One region of the Serratia sp. A07 genome, then DNA from elsewhere that is predicted to be linked to it. Evidence: predicted binding sites of a transcription regulator. Region 1 holds the regulator's gene; each other region holds the start of a gene.
What was found. Region 1 encodes Fur, which represses iron uptake genes when iron is present. Its sites were predicted from a motif close to ATAATAATGAGAACNACTATCAA; they were not measured.
Positions count from the first base shown of each region.

Region 2: a site for Fur is predicted at 1,074-1,096, ahead of exbB (tol-pal system-associated acyl-CoA thioesterase). Genes of this name have one in related genera too.
Region 3: a site for Fur is predicted at 1,282-1,304, ahead of AC4PR2_RS12470 (Nramp family divalent metal transporter). Genes of this name have one in related genera too.
Region 4: a site for Fur is predicted at 1,336-1,358, ahead of entS (enterobactin transporter EntS). Genes of this name have one in related genera too.

Region 1 covers NZ_JBZXDO010000003.1:333,344-335,546, reverse strand. The annotation lists gene fldA (flavodoxin FldA) at 1-482, shown strand, start outside; gene fur (ferric iron uptake transcriptional regulator) at 812-1,258, shown strand; gene AC4PR2_RS05315 (beta-N-acetylhexosaminidase) at 1,504-2,203, opposite strand, start outside.
Region 2 covers NZ_JBZXDO010000005.1:223,695-225,897, forward strand. The annotation lists gene metC (cystathionine beta-lyase) at 1-738, opposite strand, end outside; gene exbB (tol-pal system-associated acyl-CoA thioesterase) at 1,170-2,150, shown strand; gene exbD (TonB system transport protein ExbD) at 2,154-2,203, shown strand, end outside.
Region 3 covers NZ_JBZXDO010000009.1:186,020-188,222, forward strand. The annotation lists gene AC4PR2_RS12470 (Nramp family divalent metal transporter) at 7-1,242, opposite strand; gene AC4PR2_RS12475 (NupC/NupG family nucleoside CNT transporter) at 1,620-2,203, shown strand, end outside.
Region 4 covers NZ_JBZXDO010000035.1:27,355-29,557, reverse strand. The annotation lists gene entS (enterobactin transporter EntS) at 3-1,259, opposite strand; gene AC4PR2_RS23355 (enterobactin synthase subunit F) at 1,436-2,203, opposite strand, start outside.

The DNA of each region.
Region 1 (2,203 bases):
AAATGATCCAGAAAATTCTCCAGAAACAGTTTGGCGACGACGTCTCTGAAGTGCATGACATCGCTAAAAGCAGCAAAGAAGACCTGGAAGGGTTCGATATCCTGCTGCTGGGTATCCCGACCTGGTACTACGGTGAAGCGCAGTGTGACTGGGATGATTTCTTCCCAACGCTGGAAGAAGTCGACTTCAACGGCAAACTGGTGGCGCTGTTCGGCTGCGGCGACCAGGAAGACTACGCGGAATACTTCTGTGACGCGATGGGTACCATCCGCGACATCATCGAACCGCGTGGCGCGGCCATCGTGGGCCACTGGCCGACCAAAGGCTACCACTTCGAGGCCTCCAAAGGCCTGGCGGACGACGATCACTTCATCGGTCTGGCGATCGACGAAGACCGCCAGCCTGAACTGACCAACGAGCGCGTGGACGCCTGGGTCAAACAAATCGTCGAAGAGCTGAGCCTGGCCGATATCGTCGGCTAAGCCCCGGCACTGGCGAAAGGTTGAACAAAGGCCCTGTAAAGTGCATAGTGTGCCCACAGGGCCGTCATCGGCAGCAGGGATTGCTGCGATAGAAGCTACAGATTTGTAACTTCCCACCCCGTCACGGTAGACTGAGATATCGGTTTATCCCATCCATCAAGGCGTTGCATGCAAAACATGCAATAGTGCAATTATATCTTTGTTAACAACCGGCGGTTTCCATTTAGTACAACCGGTTCTATAATGAGACGCATTAACTCTTTGTGCCGACCGATGCCACAGGCGAGTACGCCTCAACTTGATTAGCATAGTAACAGGACTGAATTCGCATGACCGACAACAACATCGCATTGAAGAAGGCCGGCTTAAAAGTCACGCTTCCGCGACTCAAAATCCTGGAAGTACTGCAAAATCCGGAATGCCATCACGTCAGTGCGGAAGATTTGTACAAAAAACTGATTGATATGGGCGAAGAGATCGGGCTGGCAACGGTTTATCGCGTACTGAACCAGTTTGACGATGCGGGCATTGTGACACGTCACAATTTCGAAGGCGGCAAGTCCGTGTTCGAGCTGACCCAACAGCATCACCACGATCACCTGATTTGCCTGGACTGCGGCAAAGTGATCGAATTCAGCGACGAATCCATCGAAGTGCGGCAGCGTGACATCGCCAAGCAGCACGGCATCAAGCTCACCAACCACAGCCTGTACCTGTACGGCCACTGTGAAACCGGTGACTGTCGCGAAGACGAAACGCTGCACGACAAGAAATAAGCCTGACCGGCTATGAAAAACCGCCTCACACCGAGGCGGTTTTTTTATGCCTGCCGTGCAAAGGGCAAAAAAATCCCCGGACAAGCCGGGGGAAAATCATGTCATGAAATATCACAATTGCAGCGGCACTGCTACTCCACGTACTACTCTCACTACAACGTCCGCCCTACGCCGACACGCGCGGGCGAACGCATTCCCCCTTCGTTATACGGCCGCCGCCAGGGCAGCAGGCCGTTGCACCGGGCTTAGACCTTCTCGGCGCGGCTGTAGCGCTTGCCGTCCGGGCTAACCGAACGCACCTGCACCTCACCGGACACCGCAGGCTTGGCCTTGGCGTCATAGCGCTGCCACTGCTTGCCGCCGTCGGTGGAGTACTCGATGCCCAATCCCGGCAGCGCGATATTCGCCTCCAGCTTGCCGCCCGCTACGCGTGCGCCCGGCACCGGCAGACGGTAAGCGACGCCACCTTTGTCCAGCTTGGCCAGTTCACGCTGCCCCAGGATATTGGCGAAGCGCAGCCAGTCTTTCTCCAGCGTCTTGGTATCGACAAAGTGGGTTTCCCCGCCTTTGTATTCGCGGCCGGCGCGGTAGTCCTGCTCCCAACCGGCGCGGTGCCAGGCGCGTTCAGCCACCGACAGCGCGCGTGGGAAAATCATGTATTCCATCTGCGGATCGGTGCGCTGGGTTTCGCTCCACAGCTGAGCGGACAGCCCGTAGGCGCCCGGCCACGGCTTATCGCTCTTGGCGTTGAAGTGGTTGCCGTCGCGGTCGACTGAAGTTTCCGCGTTCTGCGGCATGTTATCCGGCGCGAAGCTGAACACCTTGCGCTCGTCGCTGAAGCGGGTGCCCCAGTAGTAACCGCGCTCGTCCGGGTTCACCTCGTAAGGGAAGTCCATGTAGACGTAGTCCGGGTTGGAAACCACCACTTCATACCCTTTGTTGGCC
Region 2 (2,203 bases), on a different contig from region 1:
GGCATCCACCATTTGCCCCATCAGGTAGGAGTACTCGCGCAGCCGATCCCAACAGCGCGCGTTGGCGACGGCGGTGCCGAGCATGTAATCGGAATGGCCGATCAGGTATTTGGTGCCGGCCTGAATCGAAATGTCGATGTCGAAATCCAACGCCTTGAACAGCACGCCCGCCGCCCAGGTATTGTCGATCATGATCACCACCTCCGGCGCCACGGCGCGAATGGCCTGCACCATCGCCGGAATGTCCTGCACTTCCAGGGTGATGGAGCCGGGGGATTCCAGGAACACCACGCGGGTATTGGGTTGGATCAGCGTGGCGATGTCGGCGCCGATCAGCGGATCGAAATAGGTGGTGCTGACGTTCATGCGGCCGAGGATATGGGTGCAGAAATCCTGGGTCGGTTCGTACGCCGAACCCGTGACCAGCAGGTGATCGCCGGCGCCGACGAACGACAGGATCGCATTGGCCACCGCCGCTGCGCCGCAGGGGTACAGCACGCAGCCGGCGCCGCCCTCCAGCTCCACCATCGCATCCTGCAGGGCGAAGTGGGTCAGCGTGCCGCGTCGGCCGTAAAACAGCTCGCCGTGGGCGCGCTGCGCAGTGGCGTGCTTTTTGGCGGCGACGGAGTCGAAAACCAAAGAAGAGGCGCGTTGTGTGACGGGATTGACGGAGCCCTGGGTGTAGCGTTTGCCGCGGCCGGCGCCGATCAGCGTGGTTTCGATGTGTTTTGACGTCATGGTACCTGGCTCACCTCTGGTTGCTCTGCACGTGCCCGTTTGCGATAGCCCTTACGTTAGCATGAGTTAATATAGCCATCCAGACGTTTTAACTTCCGGATACAGAAACGGCTATAATTGGCTGCCGGGCGCGCCTTTCTCGCCTCATCCTTCTGCCGGGGGGCGAGAGAGAAGCCCATTCCTCGGTCAAGACGCCGTTCGGCAGCGCGGCGTTGTTGCGCCGTTGTGGGAGAAAAGTAACGAAATAACCCCATAAAAGGGGCGTTTGGCGGTGAACGGGCGCGGATTGGCGCTTTGCGGCGGGGCTGGCTAAAATTTTCTCGTTTATTTGGTAAATAATAATGAGAACTACTATCAATCCCCGGTTGGTTTGATATGATCGCACGCTGAATTATTCCTTAATTTTGATCGGTAATGGGTGGAGGCACAGCGTGAAAACGGCTGGCAAGAATTTAAATCAAGGATCGTTCGGCCAGGGCCGGGCGCAGTGGGGCAAGGCCTTCGGCCGCAGCCTGATGGCTTCTATGGTGCTGGTCGTGGGGCTGGCCGGCAGTGTGCAGGCAGCGCCGGCGGCCAATCCGGCCGTTACCGAAAGCGTTGCGCCGACCACCGCGCCTGCACCTGCTGCAGCCGCCGCGCCGGAGAGCATCACGCCGGTGAACCCGGCGCCAACGATCCAGCCACCGGAAACCCGCGGCATGGACCTGTCCGTTTGGGGCATGTACCAGCACGCCGACGCGGTGGTGAAAGCGGTAATGATCGGCCTGGTGCTGGCCTCGATCGTGACCTGGACCATTCTGTTCGCCAAAGGCAGCGAACTGCTGCGCGCCAAGCGCCGTCTGCGCCGCGAGCAGCTGGCGCTGGCCGAAGCGCGCTCGTTGGATGAAGCCTCCGAGCTGGCGCAAAACTTCGGCTCGGAAAGCGTCAGCGCGGTGTTGCTGAACGATGCGCAAAATGAGCTGGAGCTGTCTGCGGAATCCAACGACAACAATGGCATCAAGGAACGCACCGGTTTCCGCCTCGAGCGCCGCGTGGCGGCCTACAGCCGCAACATGGGCCGCGGCAACGGCTTCCTGGCCACCATCGGCGCCATCTCGCCGTTCGTCGGCCTGTTCGGTACCGTGTGGGGCATCATGAACAGCTTTATCGGCATCGCCCATTCGCAGACCACCAACCTGGCGGTCGTGGCGCCGGGCATCGCAGAGGCGCTGCTGGCGACTGCGATGGGCCTGGTGGCGGCGATCCCAGCCGTCGTTATCTACAACATCTTCGCCCGCGTCATCAGCGGCCACCGTGCCCAGGTGGGCGATGTGGCGGCGCAGGTCTTGCTGCTGCAGGGCCGCGATCTGGATCTGGCCGCGACGGCGGAAGCCAAGCGCTCACAGCACGCACACCAACTGCGGGCGGGGTGAGTCATGGCGATGCGCTTAAATGAAGATCTGGACGACAGCGGCGAACTGCATGA
Region 3 (2,203 bases), on a different contig from region 1:
TTTTGCCTACAGCACGCTGCCGATCAGCAGATAGCCGTTCAATCCCACCACCACCAGTACGATCAGCTTACCCAGGTTTTGCACCACTGGGCCGTTGACCATCTCCCCCATCAGCGCCCGATTGCCGGTGAAAGCCAGCAGCGGCACCAGCGCCAGCGCAATGCCGAAGCTGAGCAGCACCTGGCTCAGCACCAGAATGCGCGTCGCGTCCATCCCCAGCATGATGACGATAAACGACGGCAGCATGGTCACCGCGCGCCGCAGCCACAGCGGGATATGGAAATGCACGAACCCTTGCATCACCACCTGCCCCGCCAGCGTGCCCACCACGGTAGAGGAGAGGCCGGCGGCCACCAGGCTCAGGCCAAACACGGTGGCAGCGGCTTGCCCGAGCAGCGGTTGCAGCGTCAGGTAAGCCACGTCGAGATCGGCGATGCCGCTGTGGCCGCTGAAATGAAACGCGGCGGCGGCGGTGGCCATCATCGCCAGGTTAACGAAACCGGCAATGGTCATGGCCACGGCGACATCGACTTTGGTGGCGGCATAGCGCTCCGCCTTGTCGTGCTCGCCGCCGATTTGGGTGAGCGAAGAATGCAGGTAGATCACATGCGGCATGATGGTGGCGCCCAATACCCCGGCGGCCAGAAATACCGCATCGCCGTTAGGCAGATCGGGCAGCGCCATGCCCTTCAGCAGCGGCGCGAGCTGCGGCTGGGAGAACGCCAGCTCGACGATATAAGCGGCGGCGACGAACAGCAGCAGGCCGCCAATCACCAGCTCCAGCGGTTTTTGCCCGCGCTTTTGCAGCATCAAGATTAAAAAGGTGGCGATGCCGGTCAGCACTGCGCCCTGCAACAGGGAAACGCCGAGCAGCAGCTTGAAGCCGATCGCCGCGCCGATAAACTCGGCCAGATCGGTCGCCATGGCGATGATCTCCGCCTGTACCCAATAAGCCCACACCGCCGGCCGCGGAAAGCGATCGCGAATATGCTCGGCCAGGTTTTTCCCGGTGGCGATGCCCAGCTTGGCGGACAACAGCTGGATCAGCATCGCCATCACGTTGGCCCAAACCACCACCCACAGCAGGCTGTAGCCGAACGAGGCGCCGGCCTGGATGTTGGTGGCGAAGTTACCGGGATCGATATAGCCGATAGCAGCGATGAAGGCGGGCCCCATCAGCGAGAGTTTGATTTTTCTGGCGGAGCGCCCGGAGGTGGTTTCAACCACGCGACTGTTCAGCATATGTTGAACCCTTACTGAAATTACGTTTATCTCCACTCTATATAAATGATAATAATTATCAAGCGCATTTAGAGCGGTAAAACTTATCTCTGTAATAGCCAACATTAACGGTTTTATCGAAGGGTTCAGCGCGGAGCTTGCCGATTTCCGTGCTTTTCTGATGGGATTTGGGCTGCAATACCCCTGAAAGACAGGTTAGCACAAGAATACGAATTTCCTATTGCTGCTTTAACATCTTGATTTTTTATGCTTTTACGCAACACTTTAGGAGAACTCCCACTATGATTTTCCATATTTGCAATAGAAGTCTCGTTTTTAAACGTAGCGTTACATAAAATGACAGCCGAAATTCAGCCTGCCTCAAATTTGGAGCAAACATGTCCCATATTGCGCACTTTGCGTTGGCGATAGTGGTGGTGGCGATCCTGGCCCTGTTGGTGTGCCGCGATCGTAAAAGCATCCGCATTCGCTATGTTATTCAACTACTGGTTATCGAAGTACTGCTGGCCTACTTTTTCCTGCATTCGGAAGCGGGTTTGGGCTTCGTAAAAGGATTTGCCGCGCTGTTTGACAAACTGCTCGGGTTTGCGGGACAAGGGACTGATTTCGTATTCGGCGGCATGGGCGACAAAGGCCTGGCGTTCTTCTTCCTGAAGGTGCTGTGCCCGATCGTCTTCATTTCGGCGCTGATCGGTATTCTGCAGTACATCAAGGTGCTGCCGTTCATCATCCGTATTATCGGTACCGTGCTGTCGAAAGTGAACGGCATGGGCAAGCTGGAGTCGTTCAACGCCGTCAGCTCGCTGATCCTGGGCCAATCCGAAAACTTCATCGCCTACAAGGATATCCTGGGCAAGATGTCGGAAAAGCGCATGTACACCATGGCGGCGACCGCGATGTCTACGGTGTCCATGTCCATCGTCGGTGCTTACATGACCATGCTGGACGCCAAGTTCGTGGT
Region 4 (2,203 bases), on a different contig from region 1:
GACTACTTTTCTGTGGCGGGCTGCGGCTCCGGTTTGTGCAGCGTGACCTGGCGCAAACCGGCCATGGCGAACAGCAACAGGATGCCGAGCACCGCCGCGCCGAAGCCGAAACCGCTGGCGCTCATCGCCGGCAGCATGAAGGCGCCCATCGCCCCCAGCAACAATGCGCCAAGCGCATCGCCCACCACGTTCTGCGCCGTCCACAGGCCGTTGATGCGGCCGAGGAAGTTGTCCGGCGTCAGGCTCTGGATCAGGCCGTATTGCAGCAGCGAGTTCAGCGCGCTCAGGTAGCCGAACGCCACCAGGCACAGCAACGCCAGGCTGTACCACGGCATCAGGCCGAACAGGCCAATGGCGGCGAACGCCGCGATCGCCGTCAGCAGCATCACCCAGCCGGGGCGCGCCACGTGCGCCACGCGCCCGCTGGTGAACGCACCGATGGCCGCGCCGAGCGGCACGGCGGCGTACATATAGCCGAGGTGGGCAGCGTCGATGTGCCAGCTCTCCGCCATCGCCGGGTACAGCACGCGCACCGCGCTGGCCATGGTCAGCAGCGCGCCGATCAGCGCCACCATGCCGATCACCTTGTTCTGGAACAGGAAGGCGAAGCCGCCCGCCAACGCGCGCAGCGGGTGTTCACGCGGCTGCGGCGGCGGCATCAGCTGCGGCAGGCTCAGCAGCGGCAGCAGCGTCAACAGGGTGCCAAACGCCGCCAGGCCGTAGTTCCAGGCAATGCCCATATGGGCAATCACCAGGCCGCCAATCGCCGGGGAAAGAATCGAGCCGAAGCGCACCGTCAGCATGCTGATGGCGCCCGCCTGCACGATGTTTTCGCGGCCCACCAGCGCCGGCGTGGCCGCCAGCAGCGCCGTCACCCCCACCGCGCCGAAGAAGCCGTCCCACACCGCCAGCAGATAAATGGCCGCCAGCGAAGGCGACGGCAATAGGGCGTTGAGGCACAGGCCGACGAAGCCGACGCCGCAGGTGGAACGCGCGAACAGGATCAGCCGGCGCCGCTCATAGCGATCGGCCAATACGCCTCCCATCAGCAGCCCGGCGAACATGCCGCCGCCGGCCAGCGTCACCGCCAGCCCGACCTGCAGGGTGGAACCGGTCAGCGCCTGGATCTGCACCGGGATGGCGATCGCCATCAGCCCCAGCGCCACAATGGAGATAAAGCGCGCGCAGAATACCGCGCGGAAAGCCCGGTTGGTTTTCAGCAGGCTAAAATCAAGCAGGATGGAGGGTTTGCTACTCATCGGTTGTTCACCACATCTTTAAACGGGGATTCTGCAGTTGCGGGGCGCTATGCTAGCACAGATGGCGAAATCAATAATGATAATAAAACTCATTGATATTCAACTGTGAGCAACCGCAAGAAACGCCGCCACACGCGGGGTAATCCCCGTGCCTGGCGGCGAGATGACGGGCGCGATTACAGCGTGCGCAAGATCCGGTTCAGCAGCGGCCCCAGCACTTTGAACGACGCCGGCGAAACGATATCGACATGCGCGCAGTCCAGCTCGTGCGCCTGCAGCGCATCGACGTACTGCGACCAGGTCTGCTGCACGTCCATCCCTTCCTGCAACGTGCGTTTGGCGACGAACAGCGTCGCCTGGCCGCGGAAGCGGGCGGTGCGCGTGTGCGACAGCAACCGCACCGAATCGGCGTAGTTGGCTTCGATATTGTCGAACATCGCGGTGCGCGTCTCGCCCAGCGCCGGATCGAGCGTATCCTGCGACACCGCCAAGAACTGCTCGCGCTCGCGCTGCACTTCCTTCAACACGTTGTCGTCCAGCATCACGTCCCAGTTTTGGGTCTCCGGCGGATAGGTATCCAGCAGGCCGAGGAACGCCACCTGCTCACCGCGCGCCTGCAGCCGGGCGGCGATGCCCTGCGCCAGCGTGCCGCCCAGCGAGTAGCCGATAAAATGGTACGGCCCGTGCGGCTGTACCTGCAACACCGTCTGCAGGTGGGCATCCACCACCTGATCCATATCTTCGCTCAGCGCCAGCGGGCCGTCCGGCCGCGGCGACTGGATACCGACCAGCGACCAGTGCTGATCGAGATAGCGCGGCAATACGCTGAACTGCCACGAGAAACCGGACGCCGGGTGCAGACAGAACAGCGTCGGCCCCTCGGTGACGCGCAGCGGCAATACGCTGTCGAATCCGCTGCGATCGGCCTCTTCCTGCGTGCGATC